Regions from separate parts of the Clostridium sp. DFI.1.208 genome, predicted to be linked through region 1. Evidence: a T-box and tRNA genes for the amino acid it is inferred to sense, from the RefSeq annotation. Region 1 holds a T-box; the other holds one or more tRNA genes.
The links. The T-box of region 1 lies ahead of trpS (tryptophan--tRNA ligase). A T-box ahead of a tRNA ligase gene usually reads a tRNA of that ligase, here a tRNA-Trp.

Region 1 (15,923 bases):
CAGGTTACCTACGTGTTACTCACCCGTTCGCCACTAAGTCTCTTTGGAAGCAAGCTTCCTAGAGACTTCGTTCGACTTGCATGTATTAGGCATGCCGCCAGCGTTCATCCTGAGCCAGGATCAAACTCTCCATTTGATTTAGCTCTAACGCATGACTTGCGTTTGAATTTCATTTTAGTTATCGTTATACCGAGAATATTGTTTTCTCAAATAATTGACGTTTCCTGTTCAGTTTTCAAAGACCGAAATTTCTATTTCGTTTGCCGCTGAACTCATCAGCGCTCGTATATAATACAACGAATCATACCCTGTGTCAACGATAAAATGCACTTTTTTTATGTTTTTTTCAATATTATCAATCGTAAACGGTTACATGGTTTGTTTACAGCTATTTCTCTATTATATAGGAGCTTTTCCTTCTCCGTTTATAAAATAAAATAAGACAAAAGGCAATAAAAAGCTGTGACTCCCTGCCTGAAGACAGCCTATCACAGCTCTGTTTTATGCTTCTATTGTATAAAGCTCTTATGCTTCCTCGCGAACCCTGCCGCAGATCGGATAGTTTGCACAGTTTGGATTGCATGCCTGCTGTGCAGTAAGCCGCAGCTTAGCAGGAACAAGTGCCGTGATTTCATCATCATCATATCCGACAACAAAGCTCTTCTCATTGATCATAATCGGGCGCTTCAGGATAGATGGATTTTTCTGTATAATATCCACCAGCTCCTTGATTGAGATGTCATCCAAATCTCTATGCAGCTCCTGAAATGCCTTGGAACGCGTGGATATAATATCCTCCGTACCATTTTCTGTTCTCTGCAGAAGGTATTTGATTTCATCCTCCTTCAGCAGTGTTGTAAAAATATTCTTTTCAATGTATTTCATATCATTGTCTTTTAACCATTGTTTTGCTTTTCTACAGCTAGCACACCCAGGCGAAGTATATAAAATAATCATCTTCTCTGCCTCCTTCACATATATCTATTATAATTCATTGTATTTTAATAGGAAAGCAATTTTTGCATATTTTGCTTTTTTCCTTGTTTTTCATATTTGATAATAGTATGATAATAAGGAATCAGAAATGCAGAGAAGAAGATATAGTAGTTTTACTGCCGTTCCTTGTCAGAGAGCTGACATATGGTGCAAGTCAGCAGGAGCCTGTAAAATGAATTGGGTCTTTGGAGCATGTTCCTGCGGGAACCGTAGAAGCCTTTAACGTTACAGGCAAGTGATTCCATTGTGCAAAAAAGTAAGGCAATGGAATAAGTCGGGTGGTACCACGCTGTCAGCGTCCCTACATGGTACTTTTTTTATTTTATGGAGGTGTTATATATGAAAAGAATGCTGAGCGGCATCAAACCAACCGGGCGTTTAACACTCGGAAACTATATTGGGGCCATACGGAATTTCGTAGCCTACCAGGATGATTACGAAATGTATGTCTTCATTGCGAATATGCATGCAATCACAGTTCCTCAGGAGCGTGCAGAGCTGAAAAAGAATACCAAGGATATCATCGCCCTGTACCTTGCGGCCGGACTGGATCCGGAAAAGGCAACCATCTTTTTACAGAGTGATGTGCATGAGCATGCAGAGCTGGGATGGATCATGACCTGCAATTCCTATATGGGAGAGCTGCAGCGCATGACACAGTATAAGGATAAAACGGCAAAGGGTGAAACCGGTATAACCGCAGGGCTGTTTACGTATCCGTCTTTGATGGCTGCGGATATTCTGTTATATGATGCGGATTATGTTCCGGTTGGTCTGGATCAGAAGCAGCACGTCGAGCTGACAAGAAATCTGGCAGAGCGCTTTAACAACCGCTACGGTGATACCTTCGTCATTCCGGAACCGCTTGTCAGCAAGATCGGTGCGAAAATTTATTCCCTGCAGGATCCGACAAAGAAAATGTCCAAATCCGAAGAGAATCCAAAGGGTACCATTGACCTGCTGGATGAACCGGCAGTTGCACGTAAGAAAATCATGTCTGCTGTGACCGATTCTCTGGGTATCATTCAGTATGATCCTGAAAAGCAGCCGGGTATTTCCAACCTCCTGACAATTTTGTCCTCTTTAAGTGGAGAAAGCATGGAAAGCATTGTAGCGCGCTATGCAGGCAAGGGCTATGGTGATTTCAAAAAGGAAGTCGGTGCCGCAGTCTTTGATTTTTTAAGTGAGCTGCAGGTGAAGTACAAGGAAATCCTATCCAGCGGACAGGTGGAAAAGGTGATTACCGCTGGAAATGAAAAGGCCAGACTTTCTGCACACAGGAAGCTGATGAAGGTGAAGAAGAAGATTGGCTTCCAGCTATTCTAGCGAATTGCAATTGTCTGTCGCTTTGTAGAGAATTCCATTGGTATAGAAGCATTATGAGTACGCAGAATGCAATTCATCTCATAATGCTTTTCTTATTCCTCAGCTTTCCTACAGCTCGTATCCTCATGTCTCTGCTAGTTGCAGCGCATGTGTATTAGCATACAGCCACTGCTAACAGCATGCTTCCTTCAAACATGCGTACACAGCCTCCAGCTGACAAATCAAGAATTTTCATGACACCTTTTCAGCAATGCGCAGTCGTGGTTTCCCTGCTTATGCTTTTATGATATGATACTCTTATTGATCGGGGGTGTTGAAATGCACAATTTATTTTTGCGCAGTGTTTCTATCGACTGGAACAGGGTGACGGATTACACGCAGAATATTGCGGCTCTGCATACCTTTGCTTCACTGGAGTTTCGTAATCAGATCACGTTTTTCACCGGGGAAAACGGGTCTGGAAAGTCCACGCTGCTGGAAGCAATCGCCATTGCATATGGATGTAAACCGGAAGGAGGTACAAAAAACTACCGATTCCATACGATGGATACCCACTCGACGCTCTATGAGGGAATCCATATGATCCGTGGTCCTTATTTACCAGCCTGCTCTTATTTTTTACGGGCGGAGAGCTTCTATAATGTAGCGACAAGGGCGGAGGAGTATTATGCGACCTATCAGGGAAAGCGGCTGCATGCCTGTTCTCATGGTGAGAGTATTCTATCCTTTATCCAAAGCTTTCGGGACGCCGGCTTGTTTCTGCTGGATGAGCCGGAGGCTGCATTGTCCCCACAGCGCCTGCTGGCCCTGCTGATACAGCTGTCCACGATGGCGAAGGGGGGATCACAGTTTCTCATTGCAACACACTCCCCGATTTTGCTTGGTATTCCGCAGGCACAGATTTTAAGCTTTGATGATGGAATCATCGAAGAAATCACCTATGAGCAGACCGCGTCCTATCAGATTACCGAAATGTTTATCAATAACCGTGAGTATATGCTCGACAAGCTGTTACGAAAGGATGCGGAATAAAAGCGATGTATACCATACCAGCTGCTACCATACAGCAAAGGAGATTTTGATGATAACACTACGCAAGGTTGACAGCCGCAATATCTGGTCCATTATTCGGCTAAAGGTGCATGATGAACAGCAAAGCTTTGTGGCTACCAATACAGAGAGCATCCTGCAGGCATATACGACCATCACAGAAGGTGGTGTCGCTTTGCCGTTTGGCATCTACGATGAGGAAAATCTGATTGGCTTTGTCATGTTTGGCTATGGACGACAGGAAGAAAGTGATCCACCAATCGCACAGAATAATTATTCCATTTGGCGGTTTATGATCGATAAAGCCTGGCAGGGAAAAGGACTTGGGAAGCAGGCGCTGCAGACTGCCATCGATTTTGTAAAAACGATGCCCTGTGGGAAAGCAGCGTTCTTGTGGCTTTCCTACGAGGCAGAAAACACAGGGGCCCGTGCCTTATATTATGCAGCAGGCTTTCGTGAAAATAACGAATTGTGTGACGGTGAAACCGTAGCCGTTTTGCGGTTGAAGGAAGCATAGCTGGATGGAAATACAAAAATTTTGGGAATCCTTTCTAAAAGAGGCTGGACTTCCCCTTTCTACCACGTATCAGGAAGCCTTTCATTTTGAGCTGACACAAGCGCTTGCGGACCATCTGCTAAAGCTGGTGCTCACGAATAAAAAAAGAGCGACTGCAAGCAGCCTCTATGCATATGAAATACAGCAGGAACGAATACCGCAGGTCAATGACTTCAGTATTCTTACCGACTGGGCAGGTACTCCCTTCTGTGTGATCAAAACCACAGCCATTACGATTCTTCCCTTTAAAAGGATACCCTTTGCGCTGTGTATGCGGGAGGGTGAGGACGATACGCTGGAATCGTGGCAAAAAGGTCATCGTGCCTTTTTCACAAAGGAAGGAAATGCCTTGGGTTATTCGTTTTGTGAGGATATGCCGGTTGTATTCGAGGATTTTGAGGTTGTCTACAGACGATAAAAAAAGGATGCATCTTTTTGAGTATGCATCCTTTTCTGTGTCCGAGTCATGACGCTGTTCATGCTAGAGAGAAAGCACGAGCTGGATGTCAGCATCAAATATACCATCCTTGTATCCGATTGCATCAGATTGCACTTAAGTTCAGTACGCCGAGGAAATAACAGATCAACACTGCGACACCTACGACGATACGGTAATATCCAAAGATTTTGAAATCATGGTTACGGATATAATTCATCAAGAAGCGGATCGCAAACATGGATACGATAAATGCGATGATGCTTGCGACAACAAGCAGTGCAATATCCCCTCCGCTCATTGATAAGCCATAGTGCAGGAAGTATTTTATGAATTTCAAGCCGCTGGCTCCGGCCATGGCAGGAATTGCCATAAAGAAAGAAAATTCACTGGCCGCAAAACGGGAGCAGCCCAGAATGGAAGCCCCTAAAATGGTAGCACCACTTCGTGAGGTTCCGGGAACCAAAGCCGCAATCAGCTGAAACAGACCAATCAGAAAGGCCGTCTGATAGGTGATTTCTCCCACCTTGCGATATTTCGGATGATGCTTGGTGCTTTCCAGCACGATAAAGCCGATACCAAATACAATCAGAGCAATCGCCACAACAATGGCATTGTTCATATACTTTTCAACATAGTCATTCAGAAAGATACCGATGATACCCGGAATGGACGCTACCAGCACATGAAACCATAAATCCCATGTGGAGCGCTTCTCACTGATGGATTTTCTTGGTGAAAATGGATTCAGCTTATGAAAATACAGGACACAGACAGCCAGTATGGATCCCAGCTGAATCACGACCAGAAACAATCCCCAAAATGCAAATTCTGCGGTATCCGGCTTTGCCAGCGATGAGCTCATCGGGAAAAAGCTGTTAAACAGAATCATATGTCCGGTGCTACTGACAGGAAGCCACTCCGTGATTCCCTGAATGATACCGAGCAGAACCGCTTTTATCATATCAAATAGAAACATAATGTAATCTCCTTTTTTCATTCCCTACCATTGTAAACCACACGGAGGTAAAGCACAACCTTTCCCCTAGAAAAAACGATAACAATTCTGTAAGAAAAGGGCTTTTTCAGCGCTGCAGCAGCTGCGAACGTTTACATAAGCTTGTTTTTCAGACCTATGCCTGCAGCCACTTAGTTACCATTTCCTTGAACAGGGTTCCGCGCACCTCATAATTGGGAAACTGGTCATAGCTGGAGCATGCCGGTGACAGCAGTACGATATCCTGCGCCTTACTGTGCGCGATTGCCACATCCAGTGCCTCCTGCATGGTTTCCACAACCTGAACCCGGGAGAAGATATTCTGAAACTGCCATCCGGTTTCCCCAAAGGCCACACACAGCTTGACGCGTTCATCATACTGCTTCAAATCCGCAAAGCTGATGCCCTTGTCATGTCCGCCGGCAAGCAGAATGATGTTGTTATCAAAGGAGTTCAACGCCGCCATAACCGCATGCGTATTGGTTGCCTTGGAGTCATTGTAAAATTTTACACCGTTTTTCTCGCCGATATATTCCAGACGATGCTCCACCGGTGAAAAGGCGGCAATCGCCTTTTGAATATCAGAAACGGATACACCAAGCTTATAGGCCATACAGGATGCAATCATGGCATTGGACAGATTATAGTCGCCGACGACATGAAAGTTTTTTTCTTCAAACAGGAGAAGCTCCCGCAGATATACTGCACCGTCTTTTCGATACAGGTCAACATCCTGCCGTGTCAGCGAGAAATCAATCACGGTACATGGGATATGCTGCGCATACTGCATGACGGTTTCATCATCCACATTGCGCAGGAACCAGTCATCCTTTGCACAGTTCTCATAAATGCGCATCTTGCTTTCGTAATAGGATTCCACACTCGACATATAGTCCAGATGATCCGGTGCGAGATTGCACACGACGCTGACACTCGGCGCAAAGTGTTCAATGCCCAGCAGCTGAAAGTTGCTCAGCTCCAAAGCGACATCCTTTTCCTGCGTTTCATAGGCGAGTGCAAGCTCACTCAGCGGCCAGCCAATGTTGCCTGCCACGATTGCCTTTTGATTGTATTTCAGCATTTCATACAGCATGGTGGTAATGGTGGTTTTCCCATTCGTCCCCGTTACAGCACCATATTTGAATTTTGTCGCATACCGGTAGCCGATTTCCACCTCTGTTAAAATTTTCACCTTGTGCTCCACAAAATAGCGTACAAAGGGAACCGTATATTTAATACCCGGATTTTTCACGACAAAGGCGTAGTCCTCGCGCTTTAATTCCTCCGGGTGTCCTTTTTCAAACACATGGATGTCAAGAGCTTGCAGCTCTTTTCGCTCCGGTATGGCATTCATATCTGTAATCGTAACATCATAAGCATGCCGCTGTAACAGCTTTGCGACAGCAACGCCGCTTTTCGCGGCTCCAATCACTAAGACACGTTCCTTCATATTACATCACCCCCAGCCATAAACCGATGGCAGCAAGCACAACCCCAATGCTCCAGAACATCAGCACAACCTGTGTCTCCTTCATACCGCCCAGTTCAAAATGATGATGCAGCGGTGCCATGCGGAAGACCCTTTTCTTTGTCGCTTTATAGCTGGTTACCTGAATCACGACAGACAGCAGCTCCATAACAAAGACACCGCCAATCACCACCAGCAGCAGCTCCTGCTTTAAAATCATGGCGCTTGCCGCAAGCAGACCGCCAATGGCCAAAGAGCCAGTATCGCCCATAAAGATTTTAGCCGGATGCACGTTAAAGCGCAGATACCCGAGCAAAGATCCGCAGACTGCCAGCAGCAGCATCGCCAAATCCTTATTTTCCTGCAGCAGGGCAAATATCACGAACGGTGCGATGGCAATGATGGAGGTTCCTGCACACAGGCCATCCAGACCATCCGTCAGATTGACTGCATTGGATTCACAGGTGAACATAAAGAAAATCAATACAAAATACAAAATGCCAAGCTCGAGTGAGATATGCACAACGGGAAGAATCAGCGTCGTTTCCGCAATGGAGCGGTAAAACAGATAAAACACGACCGCCAGGACGGATTGCATCAGAAACTTCACAGATGGTTTCAGACCGTCATTGTTCTTTTTTACGACAATCAGGAAATCATCAATGAATCCGATGAGAGCATAGCCCAGATAAGCAAGTACACAAATCAGCATCTCTCCTGAGAAAAAAGCCTTGTAGTCCAGAACCAGCATGACGATGATGGGCACAATGACAAAGACAAGCCCCCCCATGGTCGGTGTTCCCGTTTTCGCCATATGACTCTGCGGTCCTTCCTTGCGAATGCTCTGTCCGAATTTAATTTTATGTAGAAACGGAATGAGCAGCGGCATCACCACCAGGGTTGCCACCAAGCTGATTCCGAATGCGAGCAGATATTTTATTTCCAAAGTAGTTCCTCCTTAGCTAGACGTTCCTTAACGCAGGACCGATCAGAAAAGGGATATTCCTGTCCGAAGGCCGTAATGGTTTCCTCGCTCCCTTTTCCAGCGATTATTATTATATCACTATTTTGCGCTACTTTGATAGTATGTTTTATCGCAAAGTAGCGATTTTCAAATACTGCTGCGTTGGGAAAGCTCTCACATTTCATGTCGGCAAGGATACGGTCTACACTTTCCCCTCTTGGATTATCGCTTGTGAAGACTGCAAGATCACTGTATTTTGCTGCGATGGCTGCCATTGCCGGTCGTTTCCTACGATCGCGTTCTCCGCCACATCCCAGAATCGTCAGGATACGTCCCTTTTTCACGGAATTGGCAAAAAGCAGAAGCTCCTCCACTGCCGCCGCAGTATGTGCATAGTCAATCCAGATCGTAAACCCGCTGACCTCCATAACCTCCATCCGCCCGCTGACAGGCAGCAGCTTCTCACAATCCTTACGCAGACGCTCATAGGAAAAGCCCAGCCGGTGAACAACGACGATTGCCTCTGCCAGATTGTATACGTTCACCATCCCCAGTAAGCGCGCATGAAAATCATAGCCCTGCAAACGAAAGGACAGATCTCGTTCACTCAGCGATACATCACACAGCGGAAAATGAGCAGCCTGCATACCGATACTGATACAGGCATGCTGTGCAAGGTTGACCAGCTCCTGCATATAGCTTACATCACTGTTGTACAGAATGGTACCCTGCGGCTTCAGATACCGACGCAGCTTGAATTTCGTATAGCGGTAATGCACACGGCTCAAATGGTAGTCCAGATGATCCTGTGTGATATTGGTATACACGATATCGTCAAAATGCAGAAAGCTGATACGATTTTGATCAATGGCGTGCGAGCTGACCTCCATAACGACATGCGTGATCTGCTCTTTGTGCGCTCTTCTGAAATAATTGGCAAGCTGAAAGCAGCCCGGTGTCGTGTTGTGAATTTCAATGATTTCATTCGGATAGCGGACACTCCCGGTACCGATTTGCAGAACCCGACAGCCCTCCATGATCAGCAGCTGGGAGATAATACTGGCAACGCTTGTTTTTCCATTGGTTCCCGTGATACCGATCACATGCAGATTTGCACACAAATCTCCGTAGTACAGCTCCAGCAAGGTTTGTGTAATGCGCTCCACATGCGGTGTGTAGTAGACATTCTCCTGCTTCAGCTGCTGGTCGCACAGCACCACGGCCCCCTTGTCCAGCGCCTCCTGCAAAAATGCCGCTCCATCATAGGCACTTCCCTTGCGGCAGACAAAGAGCCAGTCCTTTTCCAAATCACGGGTATCGTCACTGATTCCCTGCAGGCTGCGGTCATCCTCACAGTAGATATGCAGCAACGCGAACAACTCATTTAACCTTATCATTTCCAAGATAAATCCAAACCTCCCCTCCCTCAGCACTGAGTGTGGTGCCTGCTTCGGGCATCTGCTCCATCACCGTATCGCCGCTGCCGATAAAGGTAAAGGTGACGCCCTCCTGTGACACATCCTTTTTCTTCTTTCCTCTGAAATCCTGCACCTTGATATTTTCCGTTTCCGGCCAGACCAGCTTTTTCGGAATCTGTTCCTCTGCTTTTTTCACACCGAGATAGGGCAGGATATCCTCATAGCACGCTTTTGCGACCGGCGCAATGACCGTTCCACCGTACAGCACGTCATTCTGCGGACTGTCTGCCGCAATATACAGCACGATTTGCGGATCATCAATCGGTGCCGCACTCAGAAAGGACAAAATATAGTTGCTGGTGGAATAGACACCGTTTTCCGCAATTTGCGCCGTCCCTGTTTTTCCACCGATTTTATAGCCCTCGGTATATGCCGGCTTGCCACCGCCGTTTGCGACAACACTCTCCAGTGCATAGCGCATCTTCTTACTCGTATCCTCACTGATCACCTTACGTTTTGCCGTCGGCTTATATTCCAGGATTGCATCATGTGTAATCGGGTCATTGATGCTTTTGGTGATATATGGTGTATACAGTGTACCGCCGTTGATGATGGCAGAAAAGGCGGTAACCAGCTGAATCGGTGTGACGCTCAAGCCCTGTCCAAACGCTACCGTTGCCTGCTCCAGCTCGCCCATCGCACTTTTTTTAAACATGATTCCCTTGCTTTCTCCGGGCAGGTCAATGCCCGTCTTTTCACCAAAGCCGAATTTCTTCACAAAGTCATATTCATTGTCCAGTCCCATGCGCCTTGATATTTCCACAAAGCCCGGGTTGGAGGAATTTTCCAGCACCTGCAAAAAGGTCTGCTGCCCGTGACCGCCCGCCTTCCAGGATTTGATGCGGGCACCTCCGACCATTTCATAGCCGCGGTCGTAATACGTATCCTTAAACATATCAAACAGCTTCAGCTCCAATGCAGAGGCGAAGGTTACAGATTTAAAGGTGGAACCGGGCTCATAGCTCTTCCAGATCGGCAGATTGCGATTATATACATCACTGGAATAATCCTTATAATGATTCGGATCGAAGTCAGGCTTACTGACCATGGCTAGAATCTCCCCGGTATTCGGATTCATCGCCAGAGCAAGTGCGGATTTCGGCTTATAGCGCTTGACCAGATTGTTCAGCTCTCGCTCCACGATATCCTGAATATTGGAATCAATGGTCAGCTGTACATCCATTCCTCTGCCCGGTGCCTCATAGCTTTCCTTATATAATTCAACATTATGACCCTTGGCATCAAATGGTATATTCAACGCACCGCTTTTCGCAGACAAAATATCATTATACTGCAGCTCCAGACCTGCCAGTCCCTGATTATCAATACCGGTAAATCCAAGCACCTGTGCAAGATAGTTATTATTGGGATAGTTACGCAGGGAATCCTGTACCAGATAAACACCGGGTAAATCCATCGCCTCCAGCTTGCGCGCCTTATCATCGCTGATCAGACGTCCCTCCGGCTGCAGCTTCTGGGTACTGACATGCTTGGTTATGGTAGACAGAATCTTTTTCTTATCCGCCTGTAATACATCCGCCAGCTGCTGTGCAGTCTTATCGGCATCCTGTATCTGGGCAGGCACGACCATAACCGATGTACTTGGAATATCATGTGCCAGAACATTTCCGTTCTTATCCAGAATCGAGCCACGTAGACCCGCTACGGTAAAATCACGCTCCCACAGGCTCAGGGCTTTTTCCATAATATCGGTATGATGAAAGATCTGTTCATAACCGAGCTTGCCCAGTATACAGCAAAAAATAAGAATACAGCATAGAAAGATAGTGGATATTCTCGTTTTGACCTTTCCGCGTATCATACCAGATCACCTCAATCCATCGTATGAATTGCCGTCCGATTTTATGATGGAAATCATGCAGCAAGCCTCTGTTCCTTCCTTACGGTTCCCCTTTTGCAGCAGTGCTTTGTAAATAATTTTATTTTTGGTTGACTCTCACGCTGCGTGATACTGTATGATAAAGAGGAGGATAGGGGGAGCATTGGCGCGCAAAGGAAAAGGAAGCATGTAGCAAAGATGGGAGTGATATCATGAAAACAGTAAAAGAGGTCGCAGCGCTGACAGGCATCAGTGTCAGGACCCTGCAATATTATGATGAGATCGGCGTATTCAAACCAACGGCACTCACAGAAGCAGGCTATCGCCTATACGATGAGGAAGCATTGAAAACCCTGCAGCAGATTCTGCTCTTTCGGGAGCTGGATTTTCCGCTGAAGGAAATCAAAAGCATTATGACACAGAAGGAATACAATCAGGCAGAAGCATTTCAGAAGCAGAAGGCTCTGCTGATCAAGCGGCGGGATCGGCTGAATCGCCTGTTGACGCTGCTTGATAAATTAGAGAAGGGAGAATCCTGTATGGAATTTGAAGATTTTAAGCTGCAAAGCTACCTGCAGCTGCTGGAGCAATTCAAAGCTGAGCATACCGAGGAAATTATGCAGCAGTGGGGCAGCATTGCCGCCTTTGATGAAATCATCGCCCGTTTGCGCGAGCATGATGCGGATATTGCAAAAACCGCTGTCGAATATTATGGAAGCATTGCAGCGTTTACCGACGCCATGAAGTACAATCTGGAGCATTTTTCAGAGAATATGGAAAAGCTGGAGCATATCAAGCAGCAGGATTATGTAAAGCGCAATCAACAGCTCATGGAGGAGCTGCTGCAGGATGTTGGGCGGGATCCCGCATCCACACAGGTACAGCAGATTATTTATGAAATGCAGCATCTGATACCAAAGGAAGAAGCCTGTGACAGCAGTCCGGGCATGCAGCATCAAAAGCTGCTGATTGACAGCTACCTGCATAATGAAGCATTGATACAGCAGATGGATCAGCGCTATGGCAAGGGGGCATCCAGCTTCATGGGAAAAGCATTGCGCATTTATTTTGATAAGGAAGCTGCGGCAAAGGATAAAGACAAAGAAACAGCGAACGAGAATAGCAAATGAATGCAGGAAAAAACACAGGGAATCAAAAAGCCCTGTGTTTTTTATGAATCACGTATTCCCCAACCGTATGCAGGAAATAATTGTAGCCAATTTTATTTCCGATGCAGCTTTCCTGCCCACTTGCAGACTAACCGCAAGCTACAAACGACGGTAACAACATCAGGAACATCACAGCTACTGGAAGAACAAAAAAATGTGTGGGAAATATTCAAATGGTGTACATATGCTGAATAAAAGGAAGAAAGCTTGTTACGGAAGTGGGAGGGTATACGAAGCATTACCCGGCAGTATTGTATACATTGTATTGCAATGGCAGAACCGGCATTGAAGCAAAGCTCTTGCAGTATAAGAAAAAGAATAAATTAGCGCTATCGCTTGTTTTTATGATATGATATAGGTGAGAAAAGAACTATTTCAAGGAGGCGCAATTATGAAAAAAAACAGCATCTATCACCTGTTGCTAATGGCGATCACTGTATTTGCTCCAAATGAAAAATATACTTATATATTCAACTTAAAATAAACTTAAACGTGAAAATTCATAAACAAGCGCCGCAAAGAAAAACGCCAGAAGCTGAAAAGGAAGAACAAGAGAAACTAATAAAAGAAAAATTTACGGAGGAGGAGGTAGCAGAGCTGTTAAAGGAAGGATTTACCATCGAACAAATAGCATATGTGGCAAAAGATAAAATCAAAGGTGATAAACAATGCAGAATCATCGGTATAATTTTTGATATCCTTACATGGGTGATTCCAGATTTTAAATAAGCGAAGGCAAGATAACCGCATATGACATGCCGGTGTATCGCTTCAATGATGGTGATGCAAGAGTGTTCGTCAAAAAAAGCGTGTACAGTATTCCATTAAGTATCCCTGCGAGCATTTAGATATCTGTTATTTTAGGAAGCTATGTAAGCTTCCTTTTTGCGTGCAAGAAGAAACGTAGAGCGATACTGTTATTCGCTCTACGTTTATCTTTACGATACTTCTTATATAAGGATAGGCTTCAAAAGGTATATGGCATCCTATAGGAGGCCGGTAAACGGTCAGGATATCACACACGGAAAAGCACTCCGGTATAAGGAATCATACTTCAGTTGGTTGAAAGATAGCGACCTTGTAAGCTTACACATAATTCTTTACTTTCAAATACATGCAGCGTTTTCTATCTCTGTTGAAGCTGCCCGATTTGAGATTGAAAAGAAGCCTTGTATATGCTTTATGACGCATAGGCTATTATTTATTTTCGTGCTCAGAATAGATCTAGACTATCATATTATGCATTCTGTACATGCAGCATGCATTTCCTCTCTATGCTTTTTTGTATACCGTACCTGCTGTATTTTTATGCTTATCCTTACCTCTGCTTATCATCCGCAAGTCCGCAGCGTTTTTCATACATCTGTACAGAACCAAAATACAGTATCAGATCGAACAGGAAGACAACCGCCAGTGTTAAAAGATTGATCGGCAGCAGTGTGTTTGTGCGCATAACCCGTTCAATGGCATGAATGATGAACACACTGGATATTGCAGTCAGCAGCAGGGGCATGATATAGGTGAAGCCCAGTTCCCTGTGAATGGCTTTTTTCATATCTTTATTCGATATGCCGATATTTTTCAGAATCTGACAACGACCATAATCATCATCCGCATCATTGCAGGTTTTCATGAAGATCACGCCACCGCAGGATACAATGAAAACTAGAAACATGAAGACGCAGGCAGCGTACATAACACGGATAAATGCCAGATCATCATTTTCGGGATCAACACCCATAGCTGAAATCTGTCCATCGCTCAGCGGTGCCAATGTCTTGCGAAGCTCTTTGATATTGACAGCGGTATCCAGCTGTACCATTTGCATATGCATATATTGCGTTTTTTCATCGATAACAGCCATATAGTCCTCATCATTCAGAATGATAAAATTCATATTGTTTTGCATGATTCCAAAATAATACTCCTCACTCTTTTCCTGAATACGAATAGAGCGTTGAGGAAAGGGAACGATATCCTCATCCTCGTTCGCCATGGAAATCAGATATTTCTTTGATAGACGAAGACCGTTTCCCGGTTTCGGCTCCTTGGCAAGCACCTGTTTATGAATGCTTTTACAATATGTCTCATAGTCTGTATAGGAAAGTACCATATCTGTATAGACCAGATGGTTTTCATCCTCATAGGTATAAGGAAAGCCCTGCAGCTCTGCCTGATACTCCATGGTTCCATAAGCCGCCGCTGCTTTGTTAAGGTCTTCTGTCGGAATGGGCTGTGCACTGAGCAGAATGTAGGAGAATTGTCCTTCCCCTGCCACCATGGCATCATAACGCTGCTTAAAAGCCAGCCCTGCACTCAGCGCACTGACGGAGCACAGCATCATAATGGTTACAATGGCATAGGTACGATAATTTTTCTTTACGCGAAATACCAGATTGCTGATCCATAAAGTCCGCTGCTTTCGATATAGAAAGTCTTTTTTCATTGATAGCTGCTGTAGAAGATAGGGAAACAGCGAGCGATACAGGCCATACACACCGACAATGACCAGAACAACAGCAAGCAGCATATAGCTGAAGCTGTCCATTTCCCCAATCTGCATAGCACAAAGATAACCGCCAATCAGCAGAATGGAAGAAAGCAGAGAGGAAAGCAATGCACGAAGCCCTGTAGCTCTTACCACCTCGCGCTGACGGGTTGCCTCCAGCATATCCCTGATGCTCGTCTTTACGATGGAAAGATATCCTTTTATAGCAAGAAGCAGATATAGAATGAGAAAGGCTGCGGCACATTGCAGAGCGGATCCGAAGGAAAAGCGCATAGAGATATCCGCTTCCATACCACTCAGCTGAAAAAACAGCATGGCAAACAGCTTAAAGAACACAGCACCTGCACAAATACCAAGCAAGAGAGCACTCAGCGCTGCCAACAGCATTTCCAGCGTATACATACGGGAGATTTCTCTTTGATCCAGCCCCATGAAAATAAAGGTTCCCATTTCCTTCTTCCGTAAATTCAAAAACACGTTGGTCGCATACCAGATAAAGCAAAAGACGAAGAACAGCAGTACGACAATCATAGAAATCAGAATCATATCACTGAATTCCTGATTCTTTTTCCCCATGATTTCCAGCAGTCCGGAGTCCATCAAGGCAAGAAAATCATACAGGATAAAGGCGCAGAAGGAAAGAGACAGAATATAGGACAGATAAAACCGGATATTGCGTTTGAAATTCGCAATACTCAGACGCAGTATCTGCATATCAGTCACCTCCCATGGAAGCGAGCAGCTGCAGGATGCGCTCATAGAATATGGAACGCTTTGCGTCCGCATGTAGCGTTGTAAATATCTCTCCGTCCTTCAGCATATACACCTTTCGGGCATAGCTGGCACTGAAGGCATCGTGTGTGACCATCAGAATCGTCGCATTGCGCTCCTCATTGATTGTCTTCAGGCTGCATAATAGCTCACGGCTGCTTTTGGAATCCAGTGCACCTGTCGGTTCATCCGCAAACACAATGCGGGGATTGCGAATCAGTGCACGTGCAGCGGCTCCACGCTGCTTTTGGCCTCCGCTTAGCTGATGCGGATACTTTTTCAGATGCTCCTCCAGATGAAACAGCCTTGCCATTTCCTGCACACGCTGCTGTATGTTCTTTGCCTTCTCGTTGGACAAAGAAA
Region 2 (15,923 bases), on a different contig from region 1:
GTTTCAGCTCCTTTAGCATCCCCATATCGTTTTCCTTGACGATGGGTAGTTCATATTGCTTCTTGAAATAGGAGTAGGTATACAGATAGCCGGGCATGAGGAAATCAAAGATACTCCACAGCTCTGCCAGAGAATTTTCAATCGGTGTTCCGGTCAGGGCAAACCGATGGCGAGCCTGTATCTGCTTTACGCTGATGGCATTCTTGGTATTGTGGTTCTTGATATATTGAGCTTCATCAATGATCTGATACTGGAAGGTAAGACTCTCGTAGGCCTCGATATCCCGCTTTAAATAATCGTAGGAGGTGATAACGACATCATAGTCCTTACAGCTGCGGATCTGTACCTTGCGCTCATCGCTGGAGCCGCTGATGATGATGCTTGTCAGCGTTTTGGAGAATTTCTCAATTTCACTTTGCCAGTTGAGAATCAGGGAAGACGGGCATACGACCAGCGACAGGGAGTCTTTGCTGTGCAGCCGCTCATCCTCAAGCAGCGTGATGACCTGCAGGGTTTTACCGATTCCCATATCATCCGCCAATATTCCGCTGAAGCCATAGGCAGCCATGGTTTTCATCCAGCGAAAACCGGTTTTCTGATAATTACGCAGCGTTGATTTCAGTGCAGGAGGAACTGCAAAGTCACTGTCCTTCACATTGCGGATCCCGCGAATGATATCCTTGAAGGAGGAATCTCGATCAACCTTGATCATATCGCTATCCTTTAGACTGTTGTCAATATACAGGGAACGATATTTGGGAACCTTGATCACACCGCTGCTGATTTCCTTTTCACTCACATGCATACCATCCAGAATCGCACTGAGCTCCTGAAGTGCACTGTCTTCTATGTTGACAAAGGAGCCGTTTTTCATACGGTAATACTTCTTATTCATACGATAAGAGGCAAGGACCTCCTGCAGCTCATTGACAGGGAAATCGTAGGTATCAAAATTGATTTCCAGCAAATCACTTTCAATGCGGACACCCATGGAGATATTGACACTCTCCTTGATCTGCAGCTTTTTAAATTTATCTGTAGCAAATACCTCGCAGGTGTTGCCCAGCTCCTTTAGCCCCTGATTCAGAAATTCATACATGGCGTCCTGTGAATGCTCGATATAGGCAATGCCTTCCACTGCATCAATTCGGGTCATGTAACGAGTAAAGACAAGCCGTGTCGCAATTTCATCATTGAAATTTCTGGAGGTGGACAGGGCACTTGTGCTGAATGCATTGTATTCCTCATTTCCATAGCAATACATCAGACGTGCGGAAATCACATTGTGCTTCGGCATATCGATATACAGACGGCATTCCAGAGGAAGTGGGGCAAAGGCAGAGATATCCACCCCTCTCAGCGGGATATGCCGGCGGGTATTCATAATGACATTATTATAAAAGGTGGGCATGAGGTCACTGCTTAACAGCAGCGGCTTTTTCTTTTCCAGATATGTCTGCAGCAGACGGCTGCAGGTTTTTGAATAATCGGCATCACAGCGGTACAAAATGTGATCCAGTAACAGATACACATGGCTGCGGCCTTCAAATATGCGATAGTTCAACGAGCTCAAGGCGATTTCATAGGAGTCATCCTCCAGTTTTTTCACCTCCATGGATAGCTTGGGATTCTCATCCAGAAAGCGCATATTGATCAGCATCTTTTCCTTCATACGATGCATGACATCCTCTCCGGCATACAGCTTGAAAAATTCATCGAGCGCATCCGGCGTCATACACAGGTTACGGGCCTGCGGACAACGCTCCAGTGCATGGCGGTTCTGGAAATAGAGGACATCATGCTCATGGCGCAGCATAAAGTCAATCAGCTTTTGACTTTCTTCATCAAAGCTTAAACGGTTATGCAGAAATTCCAGCTCCTTACCATAGCTTTTTTTCACATTATGGCGAATATCATCCAGAAATTGAGCGATATCCTTCACGATATAGCGCTTTGCATTTCCCACCTTCAGCGTCAGTGCCAGAATGGTGCGCTGACGAATTTCCAAAACAGGCTCGATGTGGATCGCCTGCTTCAGATTCATAGCCAGCGAGGAATAGATGATTTGTTCCTCATAAGCATTCATAAGGGAAATGGCATAGCTGTCATGCTGCTGAACTGCGGTATGTGCATCCGTCTCCTTCTGCTTCTTTTCATGCTCCTCATTCAGCTTTATCAAAACAGCCGTACAGTGCTCACAGGACAATGTGTTTTTCCCATGCTGTGGACAGCTGCATAAATATGCGCGTACCGTTACATCATCCTTGTCGATGGACATATTGACTTCCCGGTAGTCCTTTCCATCCTTAATGGTAGCGTTGACCATGATGATTTCCTTGGAAGAAAAATCATCGATATCCAAAGATACGATTCGCTGCTCATCCACCAGTCTTTTCGCTTTTTCATATTGTTCATCACTTCCGGCAAAATCCCGGATTTGTGCATTGGTAAACTCCATACATACACCCCTGCTTTCATCTTATTATTGTACCATCTTTTTCACTTAATTTGTCCTTGTATATGAAATGTTTTTCCATAAAGAACAGATCCGCTACTGTTAAGAGTTTGTAAAGTGCGGGCAGCCGCTTGCATACCGGCGGCGCTTGTGAAAAAATGTGGGGTAGGAGGTGATGCTGTGAAGCTGGTGTATCGATGGATGATCATCGTGTGTATGCTGTTTGTATGCGGCTGTGCCGGCAGCAGTCGGCAACAGGCTGCTGTAGAGCCTGCGTCTGTGCAGAAAATTCAACAGATGACAGAGGAGCAGCGCAGCTTTGCTGTTGTCCTTACGCAGTCCATGTGTTCCTCCTGCAGGGATGTTCGATCCATGCTGTCTGCTTGGAAAGAGAAGCACAGCGGTATCATCTATATGGTAACGCTGGATGAGGCAGTGACAGATAGAGAGAAGGAATTGCTGCAGCAGCTGTTTCCAGATTTCTATGCGACTCCCGGCGTGTATTACATGCGAAAGGGCGCGGCTTCAAGCCGTTTTTGGTCATCAGATTACAAAACCTGTGAGGATGACTTTGCTGCGTGGCTGCAGCTGCAGGAGAAACAGGCGTCGTAATGTAGACATACGAATATGAAAAATACGCTGCACTGCTTGTAGAAGTTGGGGTTACCTGCAGAGTATGCAGCAAAGGCGATGAAAACGGGATATGCTTCAAAGGGAAAAAGAAACATTGTGCGTAAGGAATGGCAGGACGAACATGCTGTCAAGGGCCGTCTTGGAAAAAATGCTTGACGTATGAGAGCCCTATCGTATAATAAAGAGGAATAATAAAGAAAGACAGAGGAACAGCGGCGATGAGAATTTGATAATCTAATTTACAGAAACGTGAAAAACATCAGACATACCGAAGGGTATGTACTGTTTTGCGGATTGTGGATTATATTATCATAGTGTTTTTATCGACCTGTTCTTTTCTTATACTCCGGTGCATGCCATATGCAGGAGATAGATATCGGACATAGATTTTTTATATATGATAATCCACCCGCCCACAGGGAGGGATTCTATGCTATTAGAATTACAGCATGTAATAAAAAGATTTCACGACAGAGAGCTGCTCCATATACCGTTATGGCAGATTCATCAGGGTCAGCGGATTGGGTTGATTGGCGCAAACGGAAGCGGCAAAACCACACTTTTGCGAATATTACAGGGTGCATGTGAGGTTGAGGAGGGCGTTGTGCGCCGCTTTTGTACGCTTTCCTATTTTGAACAGCTGTCACAAGAGGTTTCCTATGGAGATGGAAAGCTGATGAAGGAGCTATCGGTTTCCCGGCTGCAGGCGCAGAAGCATGTCAGTGGTGGGGAACAGCAGAGGCTGCGTTTGTCAAACGTACTGAGCACCGCCTGTCATCTATATCTTCTGGATGAGCCGACAAGCAATCTGGATCAGCAGGGAATTGCATTTGTGAAGAAGGCTCTGCAGAATATGGATACCTTTGTACTGGTTACACATGAGCGCTCCTTACTTCAGGAGGTATGTAATCAGATCATTGAAATAAAGGATGGCAGGCTGCACATATATGAAGGTAATTATGAAAGCTATCTTCAGCAAACAGAGGAAAAGAGAAAATATCTGCAGCATCGCTATGATACGATCGAGAAGCAGCGTCACCAGCTGCAAAAGGCGTATGAACAGAAATTAAAGCAGGCACAAAAGGCGAAGCGAAAGCCGCGCAATGTTTCAAACAGTGAACGAAAAATGCGGGGAAAGGTCGCTTTGCGAAAGTCCAAGGACGGTATTAGTAAGGCGATGTATCGGCAGGCGGATGCGATTGCAAGCCGCATGGAGCATTTGGAACGGGTAGAGGTGATAAAGGAAGAGGAAGCGATTGCGATGGATGTACAGGCTCTGGATTTGCCGAAAGGTAAATGGCTGTTAAAAGCAGAGGGACTGTGTGTTTCCTATGGGGATCACGATGTGCTGAAGGATGTGCGCTTCTTTATGAAAAATCATAGCAGAGTAGCCCTTGTCGGAGAAAACGGCTGTGGTAAAACAACGCTGCTCAATGCGATTGTACAGGGGAATCCGGCAATATGGAAGGCACCGAAGGTGAAAATCGGCAGACTGTTTCAGCAGTTTGAAAATTTGAAGGATGAGCAAAGCGTATATGAGAATGCCATGGCGGACAGTGTGCAATGTGAGGCAATCGTGCGTACTGTTTTAGACCGGCTATTATTTCAGCAGCAGGATTTAAAAAAGCCGGTAGCTGTGTTAAGCGGTGGAGAGCGGATGCGGCTTGGCTTTGCAAAGCTGATGGTTGGTGCCAGCAATCTTCTGCTTCTGGATGAGCCGACCAATTATCTCGATCTTCCTTCCATCCGCTGCATTACAGCACTGCTGCAGCATTATGAGGGGAGTGTTTTGTTTGTATCTCATGATGCGGCATTTATCAGGGAGGTCGCAACTGAGGTATGGGAGCTTCGCGAGCATACGCTTTCCATGCCGCAGGATCGTGTGAAGCAACGCAAAAGTAAGCAGGAGCGGGGGGATCCGGATATAGCGACAAAGCGAATGCTTCTGGATATGCGCAGAAGTGAGATAGCGCTTCAGCTTATGTGCGCGACAGCTGATCGGGAAGCGTTGGAGAAGGAATATGATGAAATATTGGAAAAACTGAAAAATCTGTAGAAAGGGATTTGTCAATCTGCGCATTTCATGATACCATGGACGGTAGCAGGGAGGCCGGATATGAAAGAGAAGCATGGTTTTCGGATACATGAAATTTCACTGCTGTAGCTGCAAATGAAATTCTTTCACGAAGCACGGGTGGTATGGGCTGTCCGATAGATAAGCCACTACTGCATGGCGCCAGAAAAACAGCACGGAATCCGGATATGGATGTGCGTCGCATACCGTATGAAGTTCGTGATGATGCTACACCCGATATGCTGGCAGTCATATCGATCGTCTGTGCACTTGCGCAAGGATACTGTAAAGAAAATCGTGGATTGCCATAAACCCGTGATGTATATAAGCAAGTCATCGGGAACTGTTTCCACAGTGGTGTTTGTGAGCAGGCATATACATCCGGATATCTGACAGTTATTTCTGACTCCGCCGTCTGACAATTTGCCCTTTATGAATGACTGAAATGCTGTGATCTTCCACCTAAGCGCCGATTCCTTTCTGGATGCAGAAGGCATTTGATCAATACGGCCGCAACCTGTACGAGGCGTGCTGCTTCAGCGTGTGAATCATTCTCTGAAGCTGCTCAATGACAGCTGTGGAAGTGTCGTTATTCTGTACTGGGTTGTCAGAGAATATGAGGCGATGATGATATAGAAAGCAGTATAAGCGACAGTAGCATTCGATTACGTAAATGTTAACAAGGAGAAGAATCATACATGGACATACATAATCATAATCTGAATATACATTATTCCATACCGGAAAGCTTATGGAATGAGCTGGTGGTAATGTTTGCACAGCTGCCGCATTATCGAGGCTTCAGTGATGGCTGCCCGCAATGGTATGGCTATGACGGAAAGCTGATTGAGGCTTCGCTGGAGGCAAGTGGTCTGCAGTTTTACGCAGAGCTTCCTCAAAAGGAATGGGATGCGTGGTTTGCGCAGTTTCAGCGCAGAGCAGAGGAAATCCTGGGATATCCCATAGGCGAACCGGAAAACGGATATGCATTTCGGATGTATGACTGAATAGGAAGTTGAAAGCTGATAAAAACCGCAGGAGGAGATTCTTTTGCGGTTTTAGCATATGCAAAAAATATTCGTGATGAAAACAGCACTTGCTAAGCGTGTTTATGATGCTAGGTGTCAATGACAGTAACATCACATATTGCAGTGCCTGGGAGGCATCCCTGATGAAATTGACAGGCATATAATGTCAGCCGGATGGAATAAACCCGTAGTTGCATAAAATACATAGGCATAAGGAGCTGAGAGAGTATGATAAAAATATTATTTGTATGCCACGGCAATATTTGTCGATCCACAATGGCGGAATATGTAATGAAGGATTTGGTGAAAAAAGAAGGAATGCAGGAGCAATTTTATATTTCATCCGCCGGCACAAGCCGCGAAGAAATTGGAAACGGGGTTCATTATGGAACACGCAGTAAATTGCGTGAAGAAGGAATACCGGTAGGAAATCACAGGGCTGTCCAGCTACTTGAATCGGATTATAAAAAATATGATTATCTGATCGGTATGGATGGCGCAAATATGAGAAATATGGAACGTATCGTGCATGGCGATCCAAAGCATAAGCTTTTTCTGCTGCTTGATTTTACAAGCCGTCCGGGGGCGATTGCCGATCCATGGTATTCCGGTGATTTTGATGCTACGTTTACAGATGTGATGGAAGGCTGCAGCGGTCTTCTCAAGTATTTGAAAGCACAGAAGTGAGCTGAGAATCATTGGCAGTGATTTACGTATGAGAAAAAACACGCTTGAAAGTCTGAAGCGCATGCGTGTTTTCATACGATAATAAAGAGAGTGCAGGGAAAACAAAGCGTGCTTCTTGGTTAGGTATAGAATGAACAGCCTTTGTTATAAAAGCTTTATATATTATTTAGGATTGCTTTCGCTCACCTATGATATAGTAAGTACAGCCACTTACCACCTGTATATTGTGGCATATTCATTTAATTCCATAATTCTGGATATGGAATCCTCAAAGAAACCGTCGGTCTGTTAGCAGCTGGCGGCTTTTTCATTTCTGACAGTGTGGACAATAATATATACTTCCACCCAGATAATGCTCTTTCTGAATAGCACCGCCGCATGTCGGGCACCCATCCTTATAATGTCCTGCAGACATCACACAGTGGTATCCCCCTTTTATACCATAAATGCTTTTCTCACTATCCCTGCCGCCTTCCTGCACCATTCGCTGCAGTGTCTGCTTCATTGAGGAAAACAAGGCGTATACTTCATTCTTAGTCAGTGTATTCATTTTTCGTTTCGGATGCAGTCCCGCATAAAACAGGATATCCTGACAGACACCGTTTCCGATTCCGACAAACCTCTGCTTAGTCGCGAGAAAGGCCTTTACACACAGCTTTTCTGTTTCATGATTCAGCTTGCTTAAAAAACAGTCATAGGTGAAGCGCTCATCCAGCACAGAACAGCTTTTTAGCTCTGTCTCATAGTAGGCATCCTGTGATCCTTCCGCCTTTGGAAAAACATGAATTGCCGCATACATAGAGGTTGTAACGTGCAGACAGCTCCCATCTGTAAAAATAAGCAGCAGCTTGCTTTTTTTGAATTGCTGCGGCTGTGCAAACCACCGGATGTTTGCTCCGTCACGAAAGGTTAATATCTCGTCTTGAATCTCCAGCTCTACATAGAAGCTGCGCTCTACTACAGCAGTTACGGCTTTGTTTTTCAGTCGATCGTGATAGGTGTCTGGATTTCCATAATAAAATGTGAATTTGTGATCCGTGAAATTTCCGGACACACTTTGAATGGTTTTTCCAAGTACTTCTCTGCGTAAATCCGCCGCTATTGTTCTTGCTTCGGGAAGCTCAATCATATATATCACCTGTATGAATTGTATCAGAAACTACAGCAGTTGCCTATGCTCCTGCTGAATTTCCCAAAAATGATGAAAAAAAAGACGCTCGAATGAGCATCTGAAGATGTAAACTGGCAGGGGTAGAGAGGATCGAACTCCCATCAGCGGTTTTGGAGACCGTTATACTACCATTGTACTATACCCCTATGTTTTAACGCTTTATTATATTATCACAGAAAAAGATTTATGGCAATAAGAAAATTGTAAAAAATACAGGAATCATGACACCTGATGTTACGATTCACAGCCCTTTGAAACATTGAGAAGGATCAGCATATGAGAGTAAATGAAAATATAGGACCTGCTGCATTAGCCCCATATTCTAATAGTTCATACGTAAATCACATATTTATGAATTGGACTGAATCGTAACCACCTGGCTACTTCGTTTCTCAGGATGCAGTCTCTGCTATATCGGTGGTAATGCACATCGCTTTTCGCGTATTGCGGACATGACTTCTGAAATGCTGAAGAGGTGCAGCATACGGCCCTATGTGAATGATCTCAGAGCACCAGTCATACAAACGGATTTGTTTCGATAATGCATATGCACATCATGTACGTGCCTTTCCACCAGGACAACAGCGAAGAAGTAATACTGCTTTCCAAAGACTGTCATACAGAAATAATCATATGGGCAACACAAAGCTACAATGAGCAAATGAGTTTGCATATACAGGAAAAGGTGATACAATAACCATGCCATCAATCTTCTCTATTTACTCCCGATGGTGCTGCTCTTCACATCCAAAGAGCGGCTTTTTTTGTTTATCTGAACGGAAACGAAAAGCACATTGTTTATGAAATGTAGAGTATATACGGCTCTGTTTAAACATGCACTTAAAACATGTATGCTCCTGCATAGCTGTGTGCAGCTGACAATTCTTATACCATGCAAATATGAATAAACTTTAATATTAGAACGTGCATGCTACTGTATCGCTGTTTGTATCTGACGATTTTCACACCATGCAAATACAATTATTAGATATGCTGGGGTATCGCAGAAAGAGTGGCATAAAAAACAGACCTGTCGAAAAGGTGGTCTGTCATGATCCTGATGTGCCTTGTAAGCATCCTGCAGTCTCTGTATGCGGTGTTGCAAATAATCTAATCCCTTTGATATACAACCACCCGATTCTTACCACTTCGCTTAGCCATGTACAAGGCTTCATCGGCAGCATTGATCATCACTGTGGACGTATGATATTTATTTTTGTAGGCCGCAATACCGGCACTGAAGGTGACCTGATGCTGCTGTATTTCCTCGATTCTCAGATTCTCAAAACGTTGGCGTAAGACATCCATTCTGTTTTCTGCTTGCGAAAGTGTATCATTCGTGAAGAGTACACAGAATTCCTCACCGCCATAACGGGCAGGAATGGTATGCTCGTTTTCCAGCTCCTTCATGATTGTCGCAAGCTCGCGCAGCACACAATCGCCGCGTGTATGACCAAAGGTATCGTTTATGCTTTTGAAATCATCGATGTCCAGAATGGCGAGAACCAGCTCTTGATCACACTCCGCAGCTGTTTCAATTTGCTCCTCCAGTAGCTTGTAAAAGGCATTGTGATTAAACAGCCCCGTCAGGGCATCCATCCGCAGCTGTTCGATCAGCAGCGCCTGTTCCTTATTATAGGCAACAAGCGTGCTGCGTGTTCTCTGTTCATATTGCAGAATGCTGCGCGTAATCAGGTACGCGGCGACCATCAGGATTGCTCCGGCAATGATATCCAGAGTCAAAAACCGCTGATTCTGCGGCTGTGCCAGTGTATAGCTGAGCAGCATACAACCAAGATAACACATACTGTTTAAAACAAAGGCTTTCCTTGTTACCCTTATATCAGCGAAAATTGCACTTAGAAAGATAGGGAGAAGAAAGCTTATAGAGGCGATGCGAACCGCGTTATGTACGATGGAAATCGTCAGACACATAATGGTAAAGGTCATGATGAGCAGGGAATTTTTACTGGCTGCCGATATGCCGGTATGATACTCTGTGTAATGATAAAGACTGACGGCAATCAGATTGATGACGGTAGGAGCTACTATGTATTTCACGCTATAGGTTAGCGGATCATCCCCTTCTGAAATCCAGCCGTTGCAGGCCCAGATAATGCCGATTGCTGCCTCCAACAGAAAAATTAGAAGCAGAATAATCCATGCAGATGTTTCAATCTTTCGGCGAAATTGCTCATAGAGCTCTTTACTTTCTTGCTTCTGCATATCACAGCACGCTCCCTTTTCTATATATCTATATCGTCTTCATTATACATGAAAAAAAGAGTGATGACTATGAGATTTTGGTCAGAATCACTGCGATGCGAATTTACTAAACCATATTATATGCACTGCCATGGCCGTGCTTTTTATGAACTATGCGGCAGATGTCATATTTCCGAGGTTCTTGTGATTTCCTACCTTCTTTTTCCTGTAAGTATTCAGATTGGGATATGTACAGCATAAGGTAATCATCTGGATGCATTCACAGAAGACAAAAAAAGCTTTCCCTCTATATTGCGTACACAACAGATTTAGAAAGCTTTTTACATTCGTTCTTTGACCTGTATGAACGGGAACAGCTAACGGCTGATTTTCCGTGCAATGTAAAGGTTGTGATTGCTGTGCCCCAGAAAGGATGGCTTTTCGCAGGTTTTCAAATGATATCGCATCCATACCTGAAATTCCTCTGCAGTAAAGCGATTGATACGCTCACTCATCAATTCCGCAAGGCCGTCTGCTGCAACATGCTTCAGCCTTTCTAAAGGAAAGGAGTGAAACAGCTCATCAATGCTTTGCTCGTCATGAAACACAAACGGGTCATTGTGAAGCTGCAGGGTTTTCGCATCAAATTCATCTTGCATAAGGAATCCCTCCACATGCATGGTTTCCGATGCCATAACCATATCATGTGGGATATAGGCAAACATCAGGATGCCCTGGTTTTTGCATACCCGGCAGGCTGCCTCGATAGCCTCTAGCTGCTGCTGAGTTTCCGACAGATGATACAGGGGACCGAAGCAGAGAACCATATCAAACTTTGAATTCCAGTCCTTTGGCAGATGTGCGACATCACGTTCCAGAATGGTGATATCCATATCCTTTGTTTTTCTGCTTTCCATTATCTGAACATGTTTTTTGACCGGTTCCACCGCGGTAAGGGAATACCCCTCCTTCGCTAAGGCGAGAGAATATGCGCCACAGCCTGCACCGATATCCAGAATCTGCGCCTGTGTATTAGCATATTGATGAATATAGTGCATGGCTGTCAGGTATTCGACCTGACTTGCATAACCGCGAAAGAGTCTTTTTTCCTCCTCAAAGTGTTCATACAATTCTTGTAATTCCATAAATGCTACCTCCTATTGTTTCCAATAGTATACAGGAAGTATCGCCTCTTCATAAAAAATCTGCAGATTGCTGAAAAAAGAGGTATTAAGCTGATGAATTCCTGATCAGGTGCAGTAAGACTTTCTCAGAAAAGGAAGCTTCAAAGCCGTTGCAATTTCCATCACTTGAAATACGCAGGTAAGCTGAGTAAGGGGATTTGATCACAGCTGCAGCTGTTTCATATAAAGATGCAGATCCTTGTAATTTCTGGTCTTGGGGATCAAAAGCTGAAGCTCATGAAGAAAAACGATTTGAAATTCCACAGCAAGCTCACTCAGCAACGGCAGACATTGCTTCATAAGATATTTCTGGGAAGTCTGTGCATCCACATGAGGCAATATTTCAAAAAAACCCCATAGAGTCTGCAAACGTTCACTGCAATCACGCATATCATAGGATTGCGCCAGAACCTTTTCAATCTCTTTTCCTTGAAGACGCTGATTGTGGATATACCAAAACATAAATGGCAGAAGCTGGCGGGTACGATCTTTCAGAAACAGGCAAAGATAATATTCCTCCTTCTCATATTCCTTCTGGTTATGATAAACACCCGATAGATTGAAATAATAGATGCTTATGCGTTCTGCTTTGATAGCTTGCTCCTGCAGCAGCATTTCACATTTCCTGTGCAAGCCCTCAAAGGCCGGCACATGAATGCGGGCGCTGATCAGGCAAAGCCAGTGATACAAATCAAACAATGCTGTCCAGTTTCCGCTGTGCTCCTCCTGCTTTCTAAACCTCTGCAGCTGCTTCCATGCAGGCAGATCATTATGCTCCAGATTTGTCTGATGAAGCGCATAGGTAATACAGTTTTGCACAGAATCAGGGTGAGAAAGCATAGGAAATAAGGTTAGTAGTCTGCGCAGCTGCTTTCGATCATGGGGAAGGTTATACTGATAGCGATACAGGATGGTAGCATAAACAGATTCCAATTCTCTTGGCAGTACGCTATGAAACTGCATCAGCCAGTCATATTCCTCTGACTTCAGTAATCTATCCTTTTCCAAAGCATCCAGCAGGATAGAAAGACTATTTAAAACCACGGTCTCCCAGCTGTATTGTCTATAGGGAGAAAGAAGCTGCATCAGCTTGCGGATACAGCTACAGCATGTCTCCTCCTCATAAGCATTCCAGCTTACAAAAAGCTTTTCCAGAAAAGGTGCCAGCAGGGGATCGGGATTACATGCATAATTATACTGGAGACCAAGCAGGGCAAACAGCTGATCATAGATATCCATATCCTGCAGCGCTTTTCCGTTTTCCAAGGCGATGTAGCTGCGAAGCGAAACAGCATGATTCAGCTTTTCAACAAGCTCCTTTTGGGTATAGCCCAGTGCTATCCTTTTCTGCCGAATCAGCCAGCCATAGCGTTTTCTGTGTTCTTCACATATATCCAGAAGCATATGCGTATATCCTTTCTTACAAGCAAAGACAGCTCATGCCATATAACACGTATAGAGCATCATATCGATTCCTACAATGAATGGAGCTTATCTAATTTATCATTCTAACAGCCTATACCTGCTTTCTGTCGGTCTGCATACTGGAACTCGGAATGGCTCCCCACTATGGAGGATATGCAAAAGCCCCTACTTTCAGCATAATGGTATTAGAATGTTCACTTTGTATGTTTAAGCCTTTTTTCCATTATAACATATGGATCGGGATTGCAATAAGCTATTCGAGTGTTTCATATAGGAAAAACATGGGGATTGATAACAGGGCATCCTGCATGATTTCTTTGAGCCCTTCGTATCATTTAAAAGAGGGAATTCATATCGTGCAATAAAGACGCAAGCTGCTGCATATCTTTTTAAGGGACAGGAAATGTCAGGATAAAGGAAGCAGGAGTAGAAAAAGATTTGAAGAATGATATGAAAATATTTAGAGAAAGTTAAGATTTAACTGCTATACTTACTCGAGAGCTTAGAAAGCGGGGTGTTTTATGCAGACTACCTGGAAAAAACGAATACTACAGATTCTATTGCTTCTGTCACTGACAGCCTTTGCCTGCTGGTTTGCGTTAAAGGATGATTGTGCAGAGGTTTTATATAATATTTCTCATATACCCTGGTATTGGATGTTAGGTATCGCGGCGCTGGGTACTGCGTATTACCTGCTTCAGGGAATCGTCTTATATCGGATTGCAAAGCCCTATAAAGCAGATATCCGCATATGGGACGGTATACACAATGCGTATATTGCAGCTTTTTTCAATGGCGTTACACCATTGGGCGGCGGGCAGGTGGCACAGACCTATGCATTTCGCAAGCTGGATATGCAGTACAGTGATATCGCCAGCGTATTATGGAAGGATTTTTTCCTTTACCAAAGTACCGTTCTGTTTTATGTGACCATTTTGCTGCTTACACGCTTTTCTTATGCACTGGAGCATTTTCAGCTCTACTTTTTTCTGGTGCTGCTTGGCTTTGCTATCAATGCCTCTGTTATTGTGATCTTATGGACGATGGCCAGATTCCCGAGACTGTATGTAAAAATCAGCCGCGGCATTGTCAATATCGGCTTTCGTTTTCATATCGTGAAAAATAAGGCATATACGCTGGAGAAATGGCAGGGACAGATTTTGTATTTTAATGAGGAAATCAAAAAGCTGAAGAAGGAGCGCCGCATGATCGTGGAGGCTGTGCTTCTGAATTTTTTACGTATGACGATTTTCTATGCAATTCCTTATGTGGCTGCTTTGGCGCTGCATGTACCCTTGACGCTTTCTGATCTGATCAATGTTTTGTTGATGTCTGCTTGTATTCATATGCTGAATGCCTTAACACCTCTTCCCGGGGATACCGGATGGACAGAAAGTGCATTTATCCTGATATTTGCTGTTCTGTTTGGAAGAACAGAAGCAAGTAGTGTCATGATACTGTGGCGTGTGGCAACATATCATATCCAGCTTGTTGCAGGAGGTATCATCTTTCTCTATGTAAAATCTGCAGGCTCCAAAAGAAAAACGCAGATGCCGGCAGCAGAGCCGCTTTCATGAAATATGTAAGGGTGCATGGACTGTAATCACGCAAGGATTGAACACTGTACGGTATTGCTTTGGCAAGCGGTTATCAAGAATGCTCCACGCATATCGCTGATAAAGCGCAAAGGAAAGAATCACAGAAAGCATCTCATTTATACGGAAAGACAACAGGAGCTGTAAGAAGCAGATCATTGCATTACTGACGAAGGATAGAATCACAGGAAGATACCATTTTGTACGAGAGGACGGAAGCTGTAAGAAGCAGTCACTACCTTGGATAAAGCACGAAAACCAAAAACATGATAACATCAATAAATAATCGCATGCGGTAAAAATACAATCACTCTTCAGATAAAGTGCTGACAGTTAAAACAGCAATAAACTATTCGGAACAACGTCTGTGGGAAATAACAAAAGGAGGCTGTTGTATACGCATATAAAAAGTAAACAGCAAAACCTGAAAGCTTCTGATGGCTGTCAATACCCGAAAGCAGGAAGCAGTGCAAAGCTGCTTGCATTATAAACTATCGCAACGATAAAGCTAACAGCATCAAGTATGAACCACAGCAAGGCGCCCATACCTATTTGGTATGCGCGTTTCTATCGTAAACACAACAGCGCAAATGCCTATTTGACACGCGCTTTTTTTGTATTACCCCGATTTCAATGGTGGCGGCGGACTTCTGTAAGGAGGTGCTGTGCTTTTTTCTATTTTATATTTGCTAGTGAAAGAGCCTTGTGACTGCCTGAATCAGCTATTTTCTTTGCTAGATTTTTCAAATGAAATGCGCATTTATACAGCTATCCCTTTTCGTTACCTGTTATAGGCATATGATTTGTGAGGGATGCGCAGCTGTCTGAACATTTGTAGAATCGGCTGAAAACCAATCGCTACGGGTAATCTTTTAAATTCCTGTTATCTTCTGAATAAAGTGTGGTAAAATAAAACAAGTAAAGGAAAAAAGGGTCAAATATTATGAAGACTGGTAACAATGGTACGGTACTATATAATCGTTTTGAACTTCAGGCTGTATTCTCTCAGCTGCAGCCGCGTGAGGAATATTCTCTTCTGTATTATAATGTTAAGAAATTCCGGTATTTTCTTGGTCGACATGACCATGAAACAGGGGAGGAGCTGCTTCGTCAGATTCTGAAGGTTTTTACTGAAGGGTTGAAGGAAGGACAGTATCTGCTCTATACAGGCGGTGATGATTTTCTCTTCCTCATCCATGAATGGAGAAAAAAACAGATTATAAACGAGCTTATACAAAAAGACTATGACGGTTATGAATTAGAGGATCCACGTTTTTTTAACAGGGTGTTTTTTTCCATGGGGGTGTGTCGCCTGCGGGATTTTCCGGAGGCTGATTTTGAAACCTGCTGCTTCTATGCCAAGCTTGCACGTCTGACATCCGAGGAATACGAAAAGAAAAGCTCGGATTTTAAGTTTTTCACAAGAAAGCAGCTGCAGGAATTTCAAATGCGCTCACTGCTCGAGG

Region 2: it encodes a tRNA-Trp, which carries the amino acid that the T-box ahead of trpS (tryptophan--tRNA ligase) is inferred to sense. The anticodon was not compared.

The regions. Positions count from the first base shown of each region.
Region 1 covers NZ_JANGCA010000019.1:68,794-84,716, reverse strand. Annotated here, with positions in the region: partial or broken rRNA gene NE665_RS11665 (16S ribosomal RNA) at 1-136, opposite strand, end outside; gene spx (transcriptional regulator Spx) at 526-957, opposite strand; T-box leader at 1,081-1,302, shown strand; gene trpS (tryptophan--tRNA ligase) at 1,336-2,322, shown strand; gene NE665_RS11650 (AAA family ATPase) at 2,641-3,354, shown strand; gene NE665_RS11645 (GNAT family N-acetyltransferase) at 3,404-3,889, shown strand; gene NE665_RS11640 (ASCH domain-containing protein) at 3,894-4,346, shown strand; gene NE665_RS11635 (undecaprenyl-diphosphate phosphatase) at 4,471-5,343, opposite strand; gene murD (UDP-N-acetylmuramoyl-L-alanine--D-glutamate ligase) at 5,498-6,811, opposite strand; gene mraY (phospho-N-acetylmuramoyl-pentapeptide-transferase) at 6,813-7,775, opposite strand; gene NE665_RS11620 (UDP-N-acetylmuramoyl-L-alanyl-D-glutamate--2,6-diaminopimelate ligase) at 7,766-9,190, opposite strand; gene NE665_RS11615 (penicillin-binding transpeptidase domain-containing protein) at 9,174-11,093, opposite strand; gene NE665_RS11610 (MerR family transcriptional regulator) at 11,324-12,241, shown strand; gene NE665_RS11605 (hypothetical protein) at 12,773-13,009, shown strand; gene NE665_RS11600 (ABC transporter permease) at 13,599-15,503, opposite strand; gene NE665_RS11595 (ABC transporter ATP-binding protein) at 15,505-15,923, opposite strand, start outside.
Region 2 covers NZ_JANGCA010000021.1:62,212-78,134, forward strand. Annotated here, with positions in the region: gene NE665_RS12325 (SNF2 helicase associated domain-containing protein) at 1-2,458, opposite strand, end outside; gene NE665_RS12330 (hypothetical protein) at 2,636-3,067, shown strand; gene abc-f (ribosomal protection-like ABC-F family protein) at 3,519-5,144, shown strand; gene NE665_RS12340 (hypothetical protein) at 5,288-5,473, shown strand; gene NE665_RS12345 (hypothetical protein) at 5,861-6,169, shown strand; gene NE665_RS12350 (low molecular weight protein-tyrosine-phosphatase) at 6,419-6,877, shown strand; gene NE665_RS12355 (DNA-formamidopyrimidine glycosylase family protein) at 7,185-8,006, opposite strand; tRNA gene NE665_RS12360 (tRNA-Trp) at 8,121-8,194, opposite strand; gene NE665_RS12365 (GGDEF domain-containing protein) at 9,159-10,274, opposite strand; gene NE665_RS12370 (class I SAM-dependent methyltransferase) at 10,631-11,398, opposite strand; gene NE665_RS12375 (XRE family transcriptional regulator) at 11,600-12,841, opposite strand; gene NE665_RS12380 (lysylphosphatidylglycerol synthase transmembrane domain-containing protein) at 13,384-14,439, shown strand; gene NE665_RS12385 (GGDEF domain-containing phosphodiesterase) at 15,401-15,923, shown strand, end outside.